Regions from separate parts of the Hyphomicrobium methylovorum genome, predicted to be linked through region 3. Evidence: riboswitches for the same ligand, from Rfam matches in the RefSeq annotation. Region 3 holds a riboswitch; each other region holds the start of a gene.

Evidence for each region. Region 3 has a riboswitch for cobalamin ahead of DLM45_RS06540 (TonB-dependent receptor). Riboswitches for the same ligand answer to the same signal wherever they lie in the genome.
Region 1: linked by a shared signal. The riboswitch ahead of DLM45_RS04295 (TonB-dependent receptor plug domain-containing protein) and the one ahead of DLM45_RS06540 (TonB-dependent receptor) in region 3 are both predicted to bind cobalamin.
Region 2: linked by a shared signal. The riboswitch ahead of DLM45_RS04265 (TonB-dependent receptor) and the one ahead of DLM45_RS06540 (TonB-dependent receptor) in region 3 are both predicted to bind cobalamin.
Region 4: linked by a shared signal. The riboswitch ahead of cobW (cobalamin biosynthesis protein CobW) and the one ahead of DLM45_RS06540 (TonB-dependent receptor) in region 3 are both predicted to bind cobalamin.

The regions. Positions count from the first base shown of each region.
Region 1 covers NZ_QHJE01000001.1:851,534-856,185, forward strand. The annotation lists gene DLM45_RS04295 (TonB-dependent receptor plug domain-containing protein) at 1-1,773, opposite strand, end outside; cobalamin riboswitch at 2,001-2,219, opposite strand; gene DLM45_RS04300 (RrF2 family transcriptional regulator) at 2,421-2,882, shown strand; gene DLM45_RS04305 (tetratricopeptide repeat protein) at 3,026-3,658, shown strand; gene DLM45_RS04310 (multicopper oxidase domain-containing protein) at 3,941-4,652, shown strand, end outside.
Region 2 covers NZ_QHJE01000001.1:844,197-848,848, reverse strand. The annotation lists gene DLM45_RS04280 (MBL fold metallo-hydrolase) at 1-39, opposite strand, end outside; gene DLM45_RS04275 (helix-turn-helix domain-containing protein) at 81-959, shown strand; gene ada (bifunctional DNA-binding transcriptional regulator/O6-methylguanine-DNA methyltransferase Ada) at 988-2,091, opposite strand; cobalamin riboswitch at 2,264-2,464, shown strand; gene DLM45_RS04265 (TonB-dependent receptor) at 2,572-4,652, shown strand, end outside.
Region 3 covers NZ_QHJE01000001.1:1,339,221-1,343,872, forward strand. The annotation lists gene DLM45_RS06525 (response regulator transcription factor) at 1-450, shown strand, start outside; gene DLM45_RS06530 (sensor histidine kinase) at 483-1,829, shown strand; gene DLM45_RS06535 (ankyrin repeat domain-containing protein) at 1,950-2,345, shown strand; cobalamin riboswitch at 2,457-2,655, shown strand; gene DLM45_RS06540 (TonB-dependent receptor) at 2,766-4,652, shown strand, end outside.
Region 4 covers NZ_QHJE01000001.1:2,246,148-2,250,799, forward strand. The annotation lists gene DLM45_RS10885 (cobyric acid synthase) at 1-881, opposite strand, end outside; gene cobO (cob(I)yrinic acid a,c-diamide adenosyltransferase) at 886-1,506, opposite strand; gene cobU (bifunctional adenosylcobinamide kinase/adenosylcobinamide-phosphate guanylyltransferase) at 1,509-2,036, opposite strand; cobalamin riboswitch at 2,084-2,267, shown strand; gene cobW (cobalamin biosynthesis protein CobW) at 2,375-3,412, shown strand; gene cobN (cobaltochelatase subunit CobN) at 3,412-4,652, shown strand, end outside.

The DNA of each region.
Region 1 (4,652 bases), 490 kb from region 3:
ACGGCGAATTTCTGTAAGTCCGTTTGGTTCGTAAGCCAGCAGCCGCGTATAGCTCATACCGACGCTGAGATCCGGCGTTAGCATTGCACGGCCGGATATTTCCACGCCCTGCCGTTCGCTTTCGCCGTTGAGGTTGATTGGCGTATAGATCCCGCCGACCCGAATGCCGGTGATTTCATTCGTCAGATTGGCGTTGAAGTACGTCACGTCGAGGACTGCACGACCGTTCCACGTTGTGAACTCGACGCCAGCATCCCAGCCGAACGACTCTTCCGGCAGCAGGTTCGGATTGCCCTGGAACTGGCCGAGAATACTACCAAACTGTTCGTACATTCCCGGCAATGTCACAGCCGTGCCGACGCTCGCGTGCGGGCGGGCGCCGATCTCGGGAAGCCGCAGAGACACGGCCGCGTGCCACGTCGTGTAGTCTGCGAAGCTATCGTTGTCGTCATGCCGGACGCTAACGGTAGGGAACAAACGGTCGAAATATTCGCCGCGATATTCGCCGACGTACGCCATGCGATCGCGTTTGCGTTCGAGGCCATCCGTATAAAGCGAAATCGGCGTGAAGGCTTCGTCCTCATACTGGGCCATGCCGGTCACGCTGTTGCGGAAGTCTCTGGCACCGAAGCGATACGTCGCGAGATAACCGAACTTGTTGGCTTCGCTTTCGTTTGTCGAGGGGCCGTAGTCACCACCGTCATGAGAGCTGGTCGTATTGCGCGTTGCGCGCAAGACCTGCGTGAATGCGCCGTCAAACGAGTCCCACGTCAGATTGGCGCCGCTCAGCCAGATGCTCGTCTTGTTATGGAAATTGCCGTCAATCGCCATCAAGTATGGCTGGCCGGGCGCATAACCGAAATCGTCGTACTTAAGATTCTTATCGATGTGGTGGAGCGTGAAGTCGAGCGTCACACCCTTCAAGAGCTGCGCGCCGCCACGCACGTTCAGCGTGCTGATTCGCGTCGGGTCGTTCTCATGACCAACGGGCGAGATGTCGAAGCCGTCGACCTCGCGAGAACCGCCGCTGAGAGAGAACCAAACTTTGTCGTTGCCAGCCGAGACGCGTGCGAAGGCTTCCCGCGTTCCCATGCTGCCGCCTTCGGCGCGTGCTACGACCGTCAACGGGCCTTTGCCGTTCTTCGTGATGACGTTGATTACGCCGCCGATGGCCTTCGATCCGCCGATGCCGCTCTGGCCGCCGCGGATGATTTCGATGCGATCGATATCGTCAACGAGAAGGTTGGAAAAATCGAATTCGCCATTTGCCGTGTCGGACGCGTCGATGCCGTCGATCAAGACGAGTGTTTGATTTCCTTCGGCGCCACGGATGCGGACTTGCGTCAAGCTACCTGGACTGCCCGTGCGGCTGACTGAGACGCCGGGCTGGCTTCGCAGCGCGTCGGCGACGTAGCGTATTTCTTGCGCCTTCAACTGGGCCGCGGAAATGACGGTGACGGACGAGCCGATTTGGTCGGCCGGCACGCCGCTGATGGTTTCGGTTGCCGAAGCGCCCGCTCCTCCCTCGCCCCCGTCTACGGCGACGGGCGGGGCATCCGAATTGGACGGCGGCACGCCGACGACAACGTCCTTTCCAGCCGCACGCCTCACGGCGATCTTCGGCTTTTCGACGGTTGCACCTTCGACGACGATCGGGGGCAATTCGGTGGTCGCCAAGTCGGTCGACTGGGCGTGTGCTTCAACGGCCGCGAAGCTGATCGACATACTCGCGAGTGCCGCACTGGCGGCGCAAATACTGGTTCGGCGCAACATAAAGTCCCCCTCGGTGGATTCGACCGAAGAGGGAGCGCAGGGCAGGTGAACAGTCGCGATTAAGGGCGAACGGACTTACGGCGCGGCCGCTATGCCACGCGCGACTCAGGTTCCGTTAAAACAAAAATTCCCCACCACGCGACATTCATGACCTGACGTGACTCCCCTTCGGTTGACACATCAGCCGCCGCTACGGGACTCCGTTCTGCCGCGCCCCACGCACGGAAGATGGGCAGCTTGTGGCGGCAGGTCTCCTGACTCGCGGCTCTGGCGCTTTCTCCCGCCTTCCCGGGCCTCTTCCGAGGCTTCAGTGGCATATCAGGAGTAAGCTTGCCGCTTACAGTTGCGGGGGCAGTCGCGGCATTGACACTGGCGTGTCGCACCGCATTCCCTCTTGTTGCAGCAAGCTTTTCACCTGTTGCAACACCGTCACGCGGCCATTCAAAGTTACCGCCTCGGGTAAGTCAATTGGCCTTCGAGGCTGAGCATATATCGGCCGTCGGGCTAGATGCGGATTTGTCACTATGCTGAGAAGGCTCGGACTTCCGTCCGGGTGGAGCGATGCGGGGGATCGCCGTAGCTTCCTTGTAAAACATCGATAGGGATTATATGTTTGTGCTATCTCGACTCACCTCAAGGCGACCCGGATGCGATTGACACTTCATGCCGACTATTCCTTGCGCGTTCTTATGCACGCAGGGTTGAAGGGGGCTGAACTGTCGACCATCAGCGAGATCGCAGAGCGGTTCGACATTTCCCGGAGCCATCTGATGAAGGTGGTGCATCACCTGGGGCAGCTTGGGTATCTCGAGACGGTGCAAGGTAAAAAGGGCGGCTTCCGGCTGCTCCGCCGCCCGCAGCAAATCAACGTCGGCACCGTCATACGCGATACCGAGCAGGAACTGGACGTTATCGGTTGCATGAACCAACCGGGCTATTGCCGCATCCAACCGGCCTGCATCCTTCGCCGCGCCCTGCATGATGCAACGAATGCATTTCTGGCCTCTCTCGATCAGTACACGCTTGAAGACCTGATTCGGCCGAAACGTGCGCTTGCAAGACTTCTCGACCTCGATCCAGACCCGCCGTCCTCAACCCCGCCGAATTGAAAGCGACCTGCGAGGTCTGAAACGGTCGACTTCTCCGCCATCCGACGCGGTGCGGCAGACTGCTCACCATAACATGCAAATGATTTACATGTTTGAATGAGTGGCGTATAAACGGCGTCCAAAACGAGATTGGTTGGACGCCCATGAAAGCTCGACTGTCGGTTCGGCAACTTGTTATCGGGATGATGTCTATCGGCATCGGCGCAGCTGCGAGCGTTGTGCTGATACCGGCAATCACGCACCCGGCTCCGCTCACGGTTTACCAGCTCACCGGTCCGCTCAACAGCGGCGCAACAACGCTTCCCACCGCAATCAAAGGCATTCCAGCGCTTCCGTCTCTGCTGGTTGAAAAGAATGCACGCACGCAATGGGAGATCATCGGTGGCACTCTGCTGCAGACCGGATTTGCCAACGCGAGCATTTCAGCACTCGAACGCGCGATCGCCAACGATCCAGAAAATATCATGCTTCACGTCGCGTTGGGCGAAGCTATCGTTATCGCGAACGGCGGCTGGGTCAACGCACGCGCGAAGGCCGAGTTCGACATTGCTCTGCGCGCCGATCCCAACGACTTGATCGCGCGCTTCTACCTCGCTCACTGGCTGATGCAATCGGGAAAGCCCAAACCTGCGCTGGTGAAGTGGGTTGGACTGATGCGGACCGTTGGGACCGATGAAGTCTGGTACGATAAGCTTTGGGAGGCCATGCCCGGAGCTGCCGAGCAACTCGGCATCAGCAAACTCGCGCTGCAAGCGCTTTGCTCCGCCGGCATGTAATCCCGCACTCAGAAGGCATCTCCCATGAACAAACTGCCGCAGCGTTCTATAACATTCATTTTAGATATTGTTTTTATACAGATGAAGTGCAAAGGTCGGGATATGGCGTGGACAGACAAATCGGGGGATCCGATGGTTTTCGAGAATGAGCTTCAACCGTTCCTTATTGGAGCCCAAGAGTCGTCCAAGCAGCGATCTACTCGCGACGCCGCACAATCGAAGTCCACTTTTTTTGCGCTTAAACATTCATTTTATATGAATGTCATGGAATTTTGGGCGTTGATGCTGGCGACAATGGTCACGCTTCTGCTGCTCTGGCCCAACCCTGCGAAGGCCGATACGCATCAATTCAGTCTCTCGATCGAAGACACAATCGTTACGCTCGTTGATAAGCAGACGTTCCACACGTTTTCCTTCAACGGCCAGACGCCCGGCCCGCTCATTCATGTCGTCGAAGGCGATGAAATCGAAGTCGAGGTCGAGAACAACACGACCCTGCCGCACACGATTCATTGGCATGGCCTCTACCAGCGCGGAACCTGGAAGAACGACGGCGTTCCGGACACGACGCAAGCGGCGATCGCACCAGGTGAGACCTTCACGTATCGCTTCGTCGCCGCGCCATCTGGAACGATGTGGTATCACTGTCATGTCAACGTGAATGAGCACGTCGCGATGCGCGGCATGTGGGGTCCGCTGATCATCGACCCGAAAGAACCTCTGCCGGTCGAGAAGGAAGTCACCAAAGACTACATCATGATGTTCTCCAGCTGGGTTTCCAACTGGGCGAGCAAGCCGGGCCAAGGCGGCATTCCGGGTGATGAGCCGGACTACTTCACGGTCAACGGAAAATCATTTCCCGATACTCAGCCGCTTCGCATCACGAAAGGCGACGTCGTTCGCATTCGCCTGATCGGCGCAGGTGATGAGCTGCATTCGATCCACATTCACGGTCACACCTTCGACGTGATTGCGAAAGACGGGCGGCCGCTCG
Region 2 (4,652 bases), 500 kb from region 3:
AAACGATCTCCGCGAAGTCCCGGTATTGGATGACGACATGCAATTGCACTCCCTGGATGGCGCGAAGGTTCGTGACCGATATGACGCTTGAGCTTTTTGAGCCGGGTGAAGTACCGTCCGTCATGCAACCGGCTCCGGCCGTAGCGATTGGATCATTGGCTGAGCCGAAGAGGTGGCGCTTGTACGTTTCCGCTACGCCCGATGCCGAACCGCTGCGGCCGCTGTGGCGGCTCCACCAGGGCCGTACGCTGTTCGCCGGAACGCTGGACCGGAATGCGAGTCATCAGCACGGAGCGCCGGTGTATCTGGCGGGTCTCTGTGGCTCTTTCCGTTTGCGGATCAGAGAAAATCCCTGGCAATCGTGTCGGGCGGCTTTGATTCCAGCAGGCGTCCCGCATGAACTCGATCTCGCGGGCGAGCCGGTTTCGGTGCTTTACATCGAGCCCACAGTCGGCAACGCACACGCGCTCGCGCCTCTCGTTGGCAATGCCATTGAAGTGGGTGGTGCTCTGGTCGGCGCAACAGGTGAAACCGGCCTGATGCGCGAACTCTACGAAGACCGCGCATCGCTCAACTGGGTTGATGCGGCGATAACCGATCTCGTCGACTTTTCACAAACACGCGCCCGTCGCACGTTGGACGCACGCGTCTCCCGCGCCATTTCTGTGCTGGAATCCGCTGAGCCCGACACTCTCGTGTCCGTCACCAACGCAGCGCAGGCGGCAGGTCTCTCGGTCTCTCGCTTGCAGCATCTCTTCAGCGAAGAGATGGGCGTTTCGTTCCGGCGCTATCGTGCCTGGGTTCGCATGCTTCGCGCAATCGATGAAATCGCTGCTGGCTCAAGCTTCACCGAAGCAGCACACGCCGCAGGCTTTGCCGACCAATCCCACTTCGCTCACGATTTCCGGAAAACATTCGGTGCGCCTGCGTCCCGAAGCTTGACGAACGTTCGCGTATAGAGCCGCCGCCTTTCCGGAACGAATAGGCTCAGGTCTTCTTTTTCTTCGTGGCGTTCGCTTCACGCTCGAGCAGCACCTGCTTGCGCTCGACGCCCCATCGATAGCCTGAAATACCGCCGTCGCTGCGAATAACGCGGTGGCAAGGAATGGCAAGAGCGATCTCATTCGCTGCACAGGCGCCAGCAACTGCGCGCACCGCTTTCGGCATACCGATCTGTGCAGCGATCTCGGCGTATGTTGCCGTCATGCCGAATGGAATTTCTCGGAGCGCCTGCCAGACGCGATGCTGAAAGGCCGTGCCGCGAATGTCGAGCGGAAGATTGAAATCCTTCCCGGGCCTTTCGACCAAGCCGACGACCTGAGCAACGATGGCTTCGAATTCGCTGTCGCCCCCGATCAGAGTCGCATTGGGAAAGCGGCGCTCAAGATCGTGCACGAGTTCGCGCGGATCATCACTCAGAGTTATCGCCGAAATGCCTTTGGCGCTCGCCGCAACCAGAACAGCGCCAAGCGAACACTGCCCCACCGCGAACCGAATTTCGGTATTGGCTCCGCCAGAGCGGAAGTCAGTCGGCGTCATGCCAAGCACGTCCGGCGCGTCGGCATAAAAGCGGCCGCTGGAATTAAACCCCGCGTCGTATAACGCCTCTGTCACAGAAGAACTCTGCTTGAGATTATCTCGAACGCGCTTCTGGCGATTTGCAATTGCGTAGGCCTTTGGTGTCACTCCGGTGACGATCTTGAAAATGCGATGGAAGTGAAACGAGCTAAGACCAGCATTGGCGGCAAGGGTTTCGAGACTCGGCTGATCGTCCGCAGTCTCGATTGTGCGACACGCAGCCGCGATCATCTCCGCGTAGTGTTTATGAAGCGGCGGCTCCGTCGGCCGGCAGCGCTTACACGGCCGAAAGCCAGCGGCTTCTGCATCCGCAGCAGACGCATAGAATCGGACGTTCTCACGCTTGGCCAGACGCGATGGGCACGCAGGCCGACAAAAGACACCTGTCGTCGCAACCGAATAAACGAACTGGCCGTCAAAGCTGGCGTCGCGTGTTTTCACGGCGTTCCAACACGTCTCATCCGTCATCGAAGACGATTTCAGAGTCTTGGATTTCGGAACCGCGAGGGCCATTGCCGTTGCTCTCTCTGCCAACATGCATGAAACATAGGAGCTTGCCGCATACTCTGCACTTCGTTCCTTGCGATCAAATCAATTGGCACGACGGAGCCCAAAGCGCGGGGTGTTGCTAGAGACACAACCGCTCAAACAATCGGCCGACGTCAATTGACAGGCCTATTGATATGGCCAATCTGTTCACGTCGGTTCCCTTCGGGGAAACAATAGGGAATGCGGTACTGGCTCTCGCCAAAAGCCGCAGCTGCCCCCGCAACTGTAAGCGGCGAGACGTCGGCGATATTACCACTGGGAGCGAGAGTTTCTGGGAAGGTAGTCCGGAAGTCTAAGACCCGCGAGCCAGGAGACCTGCCGACAGTCGTGGTCACACGCGAGAACGCGTCGGGCGGGGTGCCTCGATCGTTGGCGAATGAACGCGTCCGCGCGCTCAAACGGCTTCGCTCGCGGTGACGTGCCCATTTGTACGTCAGGACTGTCATGTCTTCTCTGTTTTCTCGCGCGGGCTCCGTTTCCGAACGGCGTCGCTTGCTCGCCTCAATTTCCTTTGTCGCTCTCTCTTCTTGCTTCGGATTTAGCGCAAGCGCACAGGACGCATCGCCGCCAGCCGAGGAAGGGACGCCAAGCGCGAACTCTTCGTCCGTTCCACTACCGAGCGTCGTCGTCTCGACCCAGCAAAAAAAGAAGCCAACGACCAAGAAGAAAAAAGTCGTTCAATCGCCCGCGGCGGAAGCTTCTGAGAATCCAACCGTTGTGGGCAACAACGGCAATGAAACCGATGCCACGAATGAGTCCAGGGAAACAAATCCGTCTGGCCTGAACCTTTCGAAGCCCGCAACGAGCGGCAGCCGCCTCGGCCTAACGCCTCTCGAAACGCCCGCCAGCGTCGAAGTGATCTCTGGCGAGACGATCCGCGAACGGGGCCAGACGAGCGTCGTCGATGCCGTTACGCAGAACGCGGCTGGCTTTACATCTACGGCTTCTCCAGGCAACGGCGGAACCGGTCTCGCAACGCGCGGCTTCTCGGGCCACGGTTCCGTCATGCAGCTCTACGACGGCACACGCATGTACGTCGGTTCTGGCACCGTTACATTTCCATTCAACACCTGGACTGCGGATCGCATCGAAGTTCTGCGTGGACCGGCATCCGTGCTCTATGGCGAAGGTGCAATCGGCGGCGTCATCAACGTCGTTCCGAAAAAGCCGACGGACTATTTCGTCAACGAAGCGGAAGTCGCCGTCGGCACGGATTTTTCGCGTCGTATCGGGCTCGGTTCCGGCGGACCGATCAACGACCGGCTGTCGTACCGGATCGACGTTGCGGGCGAACAGTCTGATGGCTGGCTAAAGCAGGAAGGCGAGTTTCAGAATCTAGCCTTGTCTGGTGCCGTTAAGCTCAAGGCCGCGCCGGGACTGACATTCACTCTATCGAACGACTACGGCTACCAGGAGCCATTGCGCTACTTCGGTATGCCATTCATCGACGGGCGTATGGATAAACGCATCCGCTTCAAGAATTTCAACGTCGAGGACAGCGAGGTCCGTTATCGCGACAACTGGACTCAATTCAAGACAGAGTGGCAGGCAAACGACGCTCTCACATTCCGCAACACCGCCTATCGGCTCACCAGCCATCGGCATTGGCGCAATATCGAAAACTACGCCTATGTCTCTAATCTCGCTGATCCCCATTATGGCCAGATCAAGCGCGACGACTATATCGAGATCTACCACAATCAGGAGCAGATCGGTGATCGCTTCGACGCAACGCTCAGGCACTCGCTCTTCGGCATGAAGAACGAAGTCGTCGCGGGTTTCGACGTCAATAAGATCAATTTCCTGCACTCGAACAATTCGCCGTACAGCGGCACGAGCTGGGTTAATCCGTACAATTTCAATTCGGGATCGTTCTACGATCCAATCAATCTTCCCCCGACCGTTGCGAGCTTCAAGACAGATACCTTCCAGTATTCGCTGTTCGCTGAAGATCGTCTGGCCGTCACCGAAAAGCTCGCGCTTGTCGGCGGCATTCGTCTGGAACGTCCATCCATTGAGCGGATGAGCCTGATAACCGGAAAGGGCTTCGATAAGGACTTCTCGGCCGTCTCATGGCGCGCTGGTGCCGTCTACACGTGGCAGCCTGGTCTCGCGTTCTACGGTTCGTACTCGACCGCGGTCGACGCGCTGGGCAACCTCATCACGCTCTCGCAAGCGCAGGTTCCTTTCGATCTGGCGACGGGTCGGCAAGTCGAGGTTGGCGTCAAGCAGGACTTCTGGAACGGTCGCGGAGAGTGGACGTTCGCGGCCTACGATATCGTCAAGAAAAACTTGCTGACGCAGGACCCGAACAACTCGCAGATCACGCAGCAGGTGGGACAGCAATCGTCACGCGGTTTGGAACTATCTGCAGCGCTGCAGCTCACCGACACGCTTCGGGCAGAGGGCAACATCGCAGTGCTTCAAGCGCAATATGACGAGTTCTGGGTGAACGGAGTTTCCTACGCAGGAAAGGTGCCGACGAACGTTCCGCAGCAAGTCGCAAATCTCTGGTTGAAGTGGAA
Region 3 (4,652 bases):
GGCGGCTGCGACTTGCCGGTGCTCATTCTCACCGCGCACGGCACGTGGACGGAAAAGGTCGAAGGCCTTAACTCCGGTGCCGATGACTACCTCTCGAAGCCGTTCCACACGCCAGAGGTCGTAGCGCGCCTGCGCGCATTGATCCGCCGGAAGTCCGGGAGCGGAAATCCTGTTCTCCAGAACCGCGACATCACCCTCGATACTGTCGCCGGGAAAGCAACGGCGGATGGCCGTGTGATTGAGCTGACGGCACTCGAAATGCGGATGCTGTCGTACTTCATGCATCGCGTGGGACGCGTCATCTCACAACAGGAGCTCGTCGATCGGCTTTACTCGCTCGACCAGAGCACCGAGTCGAACACCATCGAGGTCTATATCAGCAGGCTGCGGCGTAAGCTGGGGCGCGATGTCATTACGACCGTCCGCGGCCTTGGCTACCGTATGGATTGAACCCTCCAATGCGCAGCCTTCGCTCCCGACTCATGCTCGTAGCCACGATCTGGGCAGTGCTTGGTGTCGCCTCAGCAGGCATCGCGCTTTCGCTCGTCTTTCAAGACTTCCTTGGACGGCAGCTCAACGATGAGCTGCTCGAACATCTGGACGAGCTTGAGGTGCTGCTGGAAACCGGACCTGACGGCACACTCAAGCTCGTACGGCCGCTCAGCGATCCGCGCTATCAACCACCGCATTCGGGCTTCTATTGGCAAGTCCAGGATAATCGCGGCGTCATTGCACGTTCCGGATCGCTTAAAGGTGATACGCTTTCGATTTCGGAGCTACCGCGCGCTGACGGCGAAACGCATACGCTGATGATCGATGGACCGACCGGGAAACTGCACATCGCCGAGCGCGCACGGATGCTGGACACACCCGCGTCTCCCGTCCACTTCATTATCGGCACCGACGAAGCGCACCTTCGGCAAGAACTGCAGCAGTTCAACAATGTATTGCTGTGGTCGCTTGGTGGGTTTGCCGCTTCCATGATTTCAGCTGCGGTGCTGCTGTTGTTTTACGCCATGACCCCGTTCTCTCAACTTCGCGAAGGGCTGGCGGCGGTGCGCTCGGGCTCGGCGGCGTCGATGAAGGGCAAGTTTCCGGAAGAGGTTCAGCCGCTGATCGACGACCTCAATGGTCTGCTGCAGTCATCCAGCGAGCAGATCGGACGGGCGCGCGCGCAAGCGGGAAATATTGCACACGGTCTGAAGACGCCTCTGGCAATCCTGGTCGATGAGGCGGAGCAGCTCAATCGGCGCGGCGAAACCGAAACCGCTTCCGTTATCCGCGACCAATGCCGACGCATGCAAAGCCATATCGATTATCAGATCGCGCGAGCGCGCATTGCTGCGACACGCGCACGACCTGGTACCCTGTCGTCCTTGTCCGACGTCGCAACGGCGGTCACGGCCGCGCTCTCTCGCCTTTATGTCGATCGCGGCGTCGTCATCCGCAACGACATTCCGGATCGCGTCATGGTTGCGGCCGAACGCGAAGACTTGAACGAGTTGCTGGCGAACATCGTCGACAACGCTTTGAGGCACGCTCGAAGCGTCGTTCGCCTCGGGATTGATGGCGATTATTCGCGCCAGCTAAAATTTGTCGTCGAGGATGATGGCCCAGGCCTGCCGCCTGAAGCGTGGAAGATCGTTTTCAATATCGGAACGCAATGGGAAAGCGACAATCAGGGCTCGGGTCTTGGATTGGCGATTGTGCGCGATCTCGCTCAGCTGTACGGCGGCGATGTTGAGCTTGGCCGATCAGACCTGGGCGGCCTCAAAGTCACGATCCAATTGCCCGTTCCTGATCGCGGCGCTTTCCTTGTCAAAAAATAGTATGCATCCGCTCGTAGCAATCGGCCGTGGCCAAACGGCGCTGCGGAGACTGTAGAGTTGTAACGACGCAGTCGCTAACATCTCTCAAATTGCACGCCTGATCATTGAAGGGAATGGACTATGGAGAGGCCTGCCGCATTGGCGCCCGAGCTTGTGAGCGAATTCGTCCGGAAGGCGCATAGCGATATCGATCGCGTGCGAGAGCTGCTTGCGATCGAGCCCAAGCTCGTCAACGCGAGCTGGGATTGGGGCGGCGGAGATTTCGAATCCGGGCTTGGTGCAGCCGCTCACACCGGCGGCCGAGACATGGCGCTGCTTCTGATCGAACACGGCGCGCGCCTTGATATCTTTGCAGCCGCCATGCTCGGCAGGCTGGATATTGTCAAGACGGCGCTGGAAGCTTACCCGCAAGCCGCGAAGGCCCCCGGCGCGCACGGCATTCCGTTGCTGACGCATGCAAAGATGGGTGGCGAGCCTGCTCGCGCTGTCTACGAATACCTCGAGTCACTCGGCTAAGTGCAAACAGCTGCGCACTGATAATCCCGTGCGCAGCTTCCTCGCTTGTGACGCTTTGAGCACATGCCCCGGCCATTCGACCGCACGCGCATTGACTCGCCGTGTCATCCGGCGACACCCTATCTTGTCGGTTTCCGCAAGGAATCAATAGGGAATGCGGTGATGGCCTTGTGCCAAATTCCGCGGCTGCCCCCGCAACTGTAAGCGGCAAGCTCTTGACCACTCGCGCCACTGGAGCTGCGTTCCGGGAAGGCAGGTCAAGACGCTAAGACCCGCGAGCCAGGAGACCTGCCGACGGTCGTGGTCACACGCGAGCACGGATCAGACGGGGTGTTCTGATCGTTGACGGCTTGAGCTTGCTATGCGCTCGAGACGCCTTCGCTTGCTGTGACGTGCCACATTCGTCGTCACGCAGGTCCTATGCTCAATTCAATCTCCGGACTCCGGTCCAATGGCCAGACGCATCTGCGTCGCCTCTCGGCGGGTGCAAGCCTTTCCGTCCTCGCTTCGGTCTTTGCGCCGTGCCTCGTCAACGCGCAGCAAGCGGCGCCAAATTCGAGTGATCTGCCGCCTGTCACCGTGCTCGGCACACAGTCTCCGAAGAAGATGGCGAAGGCCAAAAAGCCTTCAACGGTCAAGCAAAAGGCTCCGGCCCAGGCGTCAACCAACACGCAGCCAGCGGAGCCTGTGGTTGATCCTGCCCAAACCGGCGTCAATACGCCGACCAAGCCTGGCCTCAATCTCAGCGTGCCGACCACAGCGGGTAGCCGCCTCAATCTCACGCCGCTCGAAACACCTGCCAGCGTCAGTGTCATTTCCGGCGAAGTCGCGCGCGACCGCGGCCAAGATACCGTGACGGACGCCGTTACGCATAATGCGCCGGGCTTCAGCAGCGTTGCCAATCCGGTTTACGGCCAAGCGTTCGCCAGCCGCGGCTATCAAGGCAATGGCTCAGTCGTGCGGCTTTACGATGGGACGCGCATATCGCCAGGCCGCGGCAACGTCACCTTCCCGTTCAACATGTGGTCCGTCGACCGTATCGAGGTTTTGCACGGTCCGGCTTCGGTTCTCTATGGCCAAGGCGCGATTGGCGGCGTGATCAACGTCGTTCCCAAGAAGCCGATCACGACGCATTACGAAAACGAAGCGCAGGTTTACGTCGACTCGAACCTGGGGCGACGCCTTTCGTTCGATAGCGCTGGTCCGTTGAATGAAGCGCTCTCCTATCGCTTCGATGTCACGGGAGACGCTTCGGAAGGCTGGGTGGATCTTGGGCACTCGGAGAATTTTGGAATTTCCGGCGCATTGAGGCTTCAGGCTGCGCCAGATCTCGTGTTCACGCTGTCGACCGACTACGGCGATCAAAAGCCGATGCGTTATTTTGGAACGCCCTTCCGTGACGGCGAAATCGACAAAAGTCTGCGCGAGAAGAATTATAACGTCTACGACAGCCGAATTCGGTTCAAAGACAACTTCACACAGTTGAAGACGGAATACACGCCAAGCTCCGCGTTGTCGTTCCGTAACATCTCTTACATTTCGTCCAGCAATCGCGAGTGGCGCAACGCGGAGGATTACTTCCTCAATCCGGTCACCGGCGACGTCGACCGGAGCGGCTATATTCATATCGTTCAACAGCAAGATCAGATCGGCACGCGCAACGACGCGACGGTTCGCAGCCGGATCCTAGGATTTGCGAACGAGTCCGTCGTCGGCTTCGATATTACGCGGACGCGCTTTGGATACTCGAACTACATTCCGTCCGAGGCGAACTCGCTCAATCCTTACAACTTCGACCGCGGATTTTTCCCGAATCCTGATCGGTTGGACCCGAAATACAAATCCGAGCTGACTGAGTACGGCGTGTTCGCCGAGAACCGCATTCATCTTCTCGACAATCTTACAATCGTCGGGGGCGTGCGCTTCGATGCACCGACGATCGAGCGCGAGGATGTAAGCCTTGGCCAGAGCTTCGAAAAGACGTTCGGAGCTCTTGGTTGGCGCGTTGGCGCCGTGTATGAGCCGATACGGAACTTCGCATTTTTTGGCCAGTACACGGTTGGTACAGATCCGATCAACGTGCCGCTGCTCGATCTTGCAAAGAATTTCGCGAAATTCGGTTTGACGACGGGCAACCAAGTCGAAGTCGGCATGAAGCAATCGTTCTGGAACGGGCGTGGCGAGTGGACTCTCGCCGGTTATCGCATCGAGAAGAACGACCTCATCGTTCTCGACGCTTCGTACCAATTCCAGCAAATTGGACAGCAGTCATCCTACGGTGTCGAAGCATCGGGCGGGCTCGAGCTT
Region 4 (4,652 bases), 910 kb from region 3:
AGGCGCGCGTCGCCGGGGATCGGTTCGCCGGAACGCAGAATTTGCAGATCGACGCTGGTGTCGAGGCGAAGCGGATCGAAGTCGTCGAAGTTCGAGATGCGCGGATAGGCGAGCACGGCGATGACCGGTTTACCCGTCGGCGCGCGACGTTCGTCAAGCGCGAGTGCATCTTCGGGCGGCAGGCGCCGCGCTTCGTTGAAGAATGGAACGAGGCCGAGGGCAGGCCATCCGGTGAGATAGGTTATGGCGGTCATGCCGTCCGCAAATAGAGTTGGATCGCCGCGCATCTTGTTGACGATGAAGCCTTGGATCATTTGCGCATCGGCGGCATCGAGAACGTGCTTCGTTCCGACGAGACTGGCGATGACGCCACCGCGGTCGATGTCACCGATGAGAATTACCGGGACGTCAGCGGTGCGCGCGAAGCCGAGGTTTGCGATGTCGTTTGCTCGGAGATTGATCTCGGATGCGCTGCCCGCGCCTTCCACCAGCACGATGTCGGCATCGGCCTTCAAGTGTTCGAAGCTTTCAAGCACGGCGGGCATGAGGCTTCGTTTTTTCGATTGGAATGCGCGCGCACCCGAAGTTTCGATCATGCGCCCCTGCACGATGACTTGTGCGCCGGTTTCGCTTTGGGGCTTGAGCAACACGGGATTCATGTGAACGGAGAGCGGAACGCGAGCGGCGCGGGCTTGTAGTGCTTGCGCGCGACCGATCTCGCCGCCGTCAGCCGTAACAGCAGCGTTGTTCGACATATTCTGCGGCTTGAACGGGCGGACGCGGAGGCCGCGGTTCGCACATAGGCGGCAGAGGCCCGCGACGATCAGCGATTTGCCGACGTCGGAGCCTGTGCCTACGAACATCAGCGCGCGTGCGGGCATGCCTTTAGAACTCGATACCCTGCTGTGCCTTGATGCCAGCGGCGAAGTGGTGCTTCGTGGCGCCCATCTCCGTCACGCCATCAGCCAGTGCGATCAATTCCGGTTTGGCGTTGCGGCCCGTAACGACGACGTGCAAATCGGCGCGACGGTTCCGGAGTGTTTCTATGACGTCGTCGAGCGGCAGATAATCGTAGCGCAGGGCGATGTTCAATTCGTCCAGGATTAGCAAACGAATTTCGGGATCGGCCATCAACTCCTTGACCTTGGCGAAAGCGCGTTCAGCGGCGGCGATGTCTCGCGCCTTGTCCTGCGTCTCCCAGGTGAAGCCTTCTCCCATCGTGTGCCAGGAAACCTGATCACCGAAGCGTTCGAGCGCGGTACGTTCGCCGGTGTGCCACGCACCCTTGATGAACTGCACGACGCCGACTTTCCAGCCGTGCCCGAGTGCACGCAACACGAGGCCGAACGCCGCCGTCGATTTGCCCTTGCCGGGGCCGGTGTGAATGAGCAGCACACCTTTTTCGACCGTTTTGGACGCGACTTCCGCATCCTGCAGGGCTTTGCGTTTCGCCATCTTCGCTTTGTGGCGATCGGCGTCTTCGGTCGTCGTATGGTTCTCGGTCACGATTAGCCTTTCAGTGTCAGCGGAAGACCTGCGGCGATGAAGAGCACGCGGTCGGCGACGGTTGCGAGGCGTTGGTTCAATCGTCCGGCTTCGTCGCGAAAGCGGCGCGCCAGCGCGTTGTCGGGCACGATGCCGAGGCCTACCTCGTTCGACACCATGATACAGGGTGCGGTCCGTTTGGCGAGTGCGGCGATCAAGAGGTCGGTTTCGTGCGGGATGTTTCTTTCGGCGTGCATCAAGTTCGAGAGCCAGAGCGTCAGGCAATCGACAAGGCAGGGGAGGGATGCGGTCTGGTTAGCCAAAGCGTCGGCAAGGTCCAGGGGCACTTCGAATTGCTGCCAACCGGCGCCGCGGCGTGCGCGATGGGTTGCAATCCGATCGCGCATTTCATCGTCGAAAGCTTCGGCCGTTGCGACATAGGCCCAAGGCGGGGGCAGTGCGGTCAATAGACGCTCGGCATGCGTGCTCTTGCCTGAACGTGCGCCGCCCAGAACGAGTGTTAGCGGGGGGCACGTCATGGAAGGCGGCATGGGGTTACCGTTGCGGCGCTTGGCGATTGACGAAGCATGGGGCGTCACTTATCCGTTGAGGCGATGGTCCCTCGCAAGAGGGTTCTAAGGGAATGCGGTTTCACTCCGCAGCTGCCCCCGCAACTGTAAGCGGCGAGCATCCAGCAAATGTACCACTGGGATACGTCCCGGGAAGGTTGCCGGATGCCGCGACCCGCGAGCCAGGAAACCTGCCATCATTTATTGAAACCGGCGCCGGTGGGGCGCGGAAAGGTTAAGATGCGAACCGTTGTCCGGTGCTGCAGACCATTTCCCTCGCCGCCACGCCCGCACCATAAATCCGGCCAGGAGACTGCTGCATGAGCCCGCGTAAGGTTCCTATTACGATCGTCACCGGTTTTCTTGGTTCGGGAAAGACGACGCTCGTTCGTCATGCTCTCGAAAATGCTGAGGGGCGGAGATTGGCGCTGATCGTCAACGAGTTCGGTGACGTCGGTGTGGACGGCACCATTCTGCGCTCGTGCGGTATCGAGAACTGCCCGGAAGAGAATATCGTCGAGCTGACGAACGGTTGCCTTTGCTGCACGGTCGCGGACGATTTCGTGCCGACGCTCGAAGCATTGCTGTCGCGTAGTCCCGCTCCGGATCACATCATCGTCGAGACGTCGGGTTTGGCTCTGCCGAAGCCGTTGCTCAAGGCGTTCGAGTGGCCGGATATTCGCAATCGCGTGACGGTGGATGGAGTTGTGACCGTGGTTGACGGTCCGGCTGTTCGCGCGGGTCGCTTTGCCGACGATCCTGAGAAGGTTGCTGCGCAGCGTGCGGAAGACGAGTCCATCGATCACGACAATCCGCTTGAAGAGGTTTACGAGGATCAGCTGCTCTGCGCCGATCTCATCGTGCTGAATAAGACGGATCTTCTGACGGACGATGAAGCGGCGTCCGTTTCTGCCGAAATCAAGAATAGCGTGCCGCGCGCGATCAAGATCGTGGCGACGCGTGAGGGACGCGTGGCGCCGAGTGTGCTGCTCGGTCTTTCGGCCGCCGCTGAGAACGATCTCGCCGCCCGACCGTCGCATCATGACGATATGCCCGATCATGACCACGACGATTTCGAGACGTTCATTGTCGAGGTGCCGGAACTGACGTCGCCAGCCGATCTCACGGCGCGGGCTCAGGATGTGGCGAAGACGCATGATGTGCTCCGCATCAAGGGATATGCGGCAGTCCAGGGCAAGCCGATGCGGCTTCTGCTGCAAGGCGTCGGCGAGCGGGTCGATACGCGCTATGAACGCGCCTGGACCGCGGAAGAAAAACGTATCGGGCGTCTGGTCGTCATTGGCCAGAAGGGACTGAACCGTGACGCGATTGCGCGCGCTCTCACGGGCGCTGGCTAATGCATCTGGTCGTGCGCGAGAGTCGGGATCTCGATGAGGCCGCTGCGCCTCAGGATCTCGCGCTCGCGCCGGCAGATCTCGTCGTCCTGTCGTTTTCAGACTCCGATTTGGCGATGGCCGCGGCAGCATTTTGCGATGTGCCGCAGGACGAGCGTCCGAGCTTGAGCTTCGCAAACCTCAATACGTTGCGGCACCCGATGTCGGTCGATCTGTTTCTCGACGCGACTGTGAAGGGATCGCGTGCGGTTCTGGTGCGGCTGCTTGGTGGGCTCGATTATTGGCGCTACGGCGGCGAACAGTTGAGCCGCAGGTGTCGCGAGTTGGGCGTCGCGCTGGCAATCGTGCCTGGCGATGGCCGTCCCGATATGCGTCTTGCGGCACTTTCGACTGTTGCAGCTGATGATCTCGCACGTCTCGAAGCGTTACTCGATGACGGTGGCGCGGAGAATGTGCGCAGTGCTCTCCGAAGCTTGCTGTCGCGCGCACGCGGCGAAGCTTCGCCAATGCCAGAGGTTCGCACGACGCCGCAATTCGGGTGTTATCGTGCTGCGGATGCGGGCAAGACGGCTGGGGCTTCTGCCGCTATCGTTTTCTATCGTTCACACCTGACGGCTGGTGATATTGCGCCGATCGAGAAGCTCGCAGAAGCGCTCGAAGCGCGCGGCATGGGAGCGACGTTACTCTACGTGCCGAGTTTGCGCGCGCCTGACGCGGCTGTCTGGCTTGCGGGCGAACTGAAGCGGCTCAATCCAAGCGTGGTCGTCAACGCGACGGCGTTTTCGGCGCGCGAGGATGATACGTCTCCGCTCGACGCTGGCGATTGTCCAGTGCTGCAGGTAGCGATGACGAACGCGCCGGAGACCTTGTGGAATCAATCACAGCGCGGCGTCAGTGCGTCCGACCTTGCGATGCACGTCGTTCTGCCGGAACTCGACGGCAGGATTTTTGCGGGCGTTATTTCGTTCAAGGAGCCTCAAGCTCTGAACGGCGATGCTGGGCCTGCGCTTCTGCGGCATGTTCCATATGCTCACGGCATTGCGCATGTTGCCGATCTTGCTGCGTCTTGGGCGCGGTTAAAATCTCTGCCGGCGCGCGAACGGCGCGTGGCGCTGATGCTTTCGACGTATCCGGGGCGACCGGATCAAATCGCGCATGCCGTTGGTTTGGATGGAATCGCAAGCGCAGCTTCGATCGCCGCTCGGCTGGTTGCTGAGGGATACGCCGTTTCTGATTTTCCGGA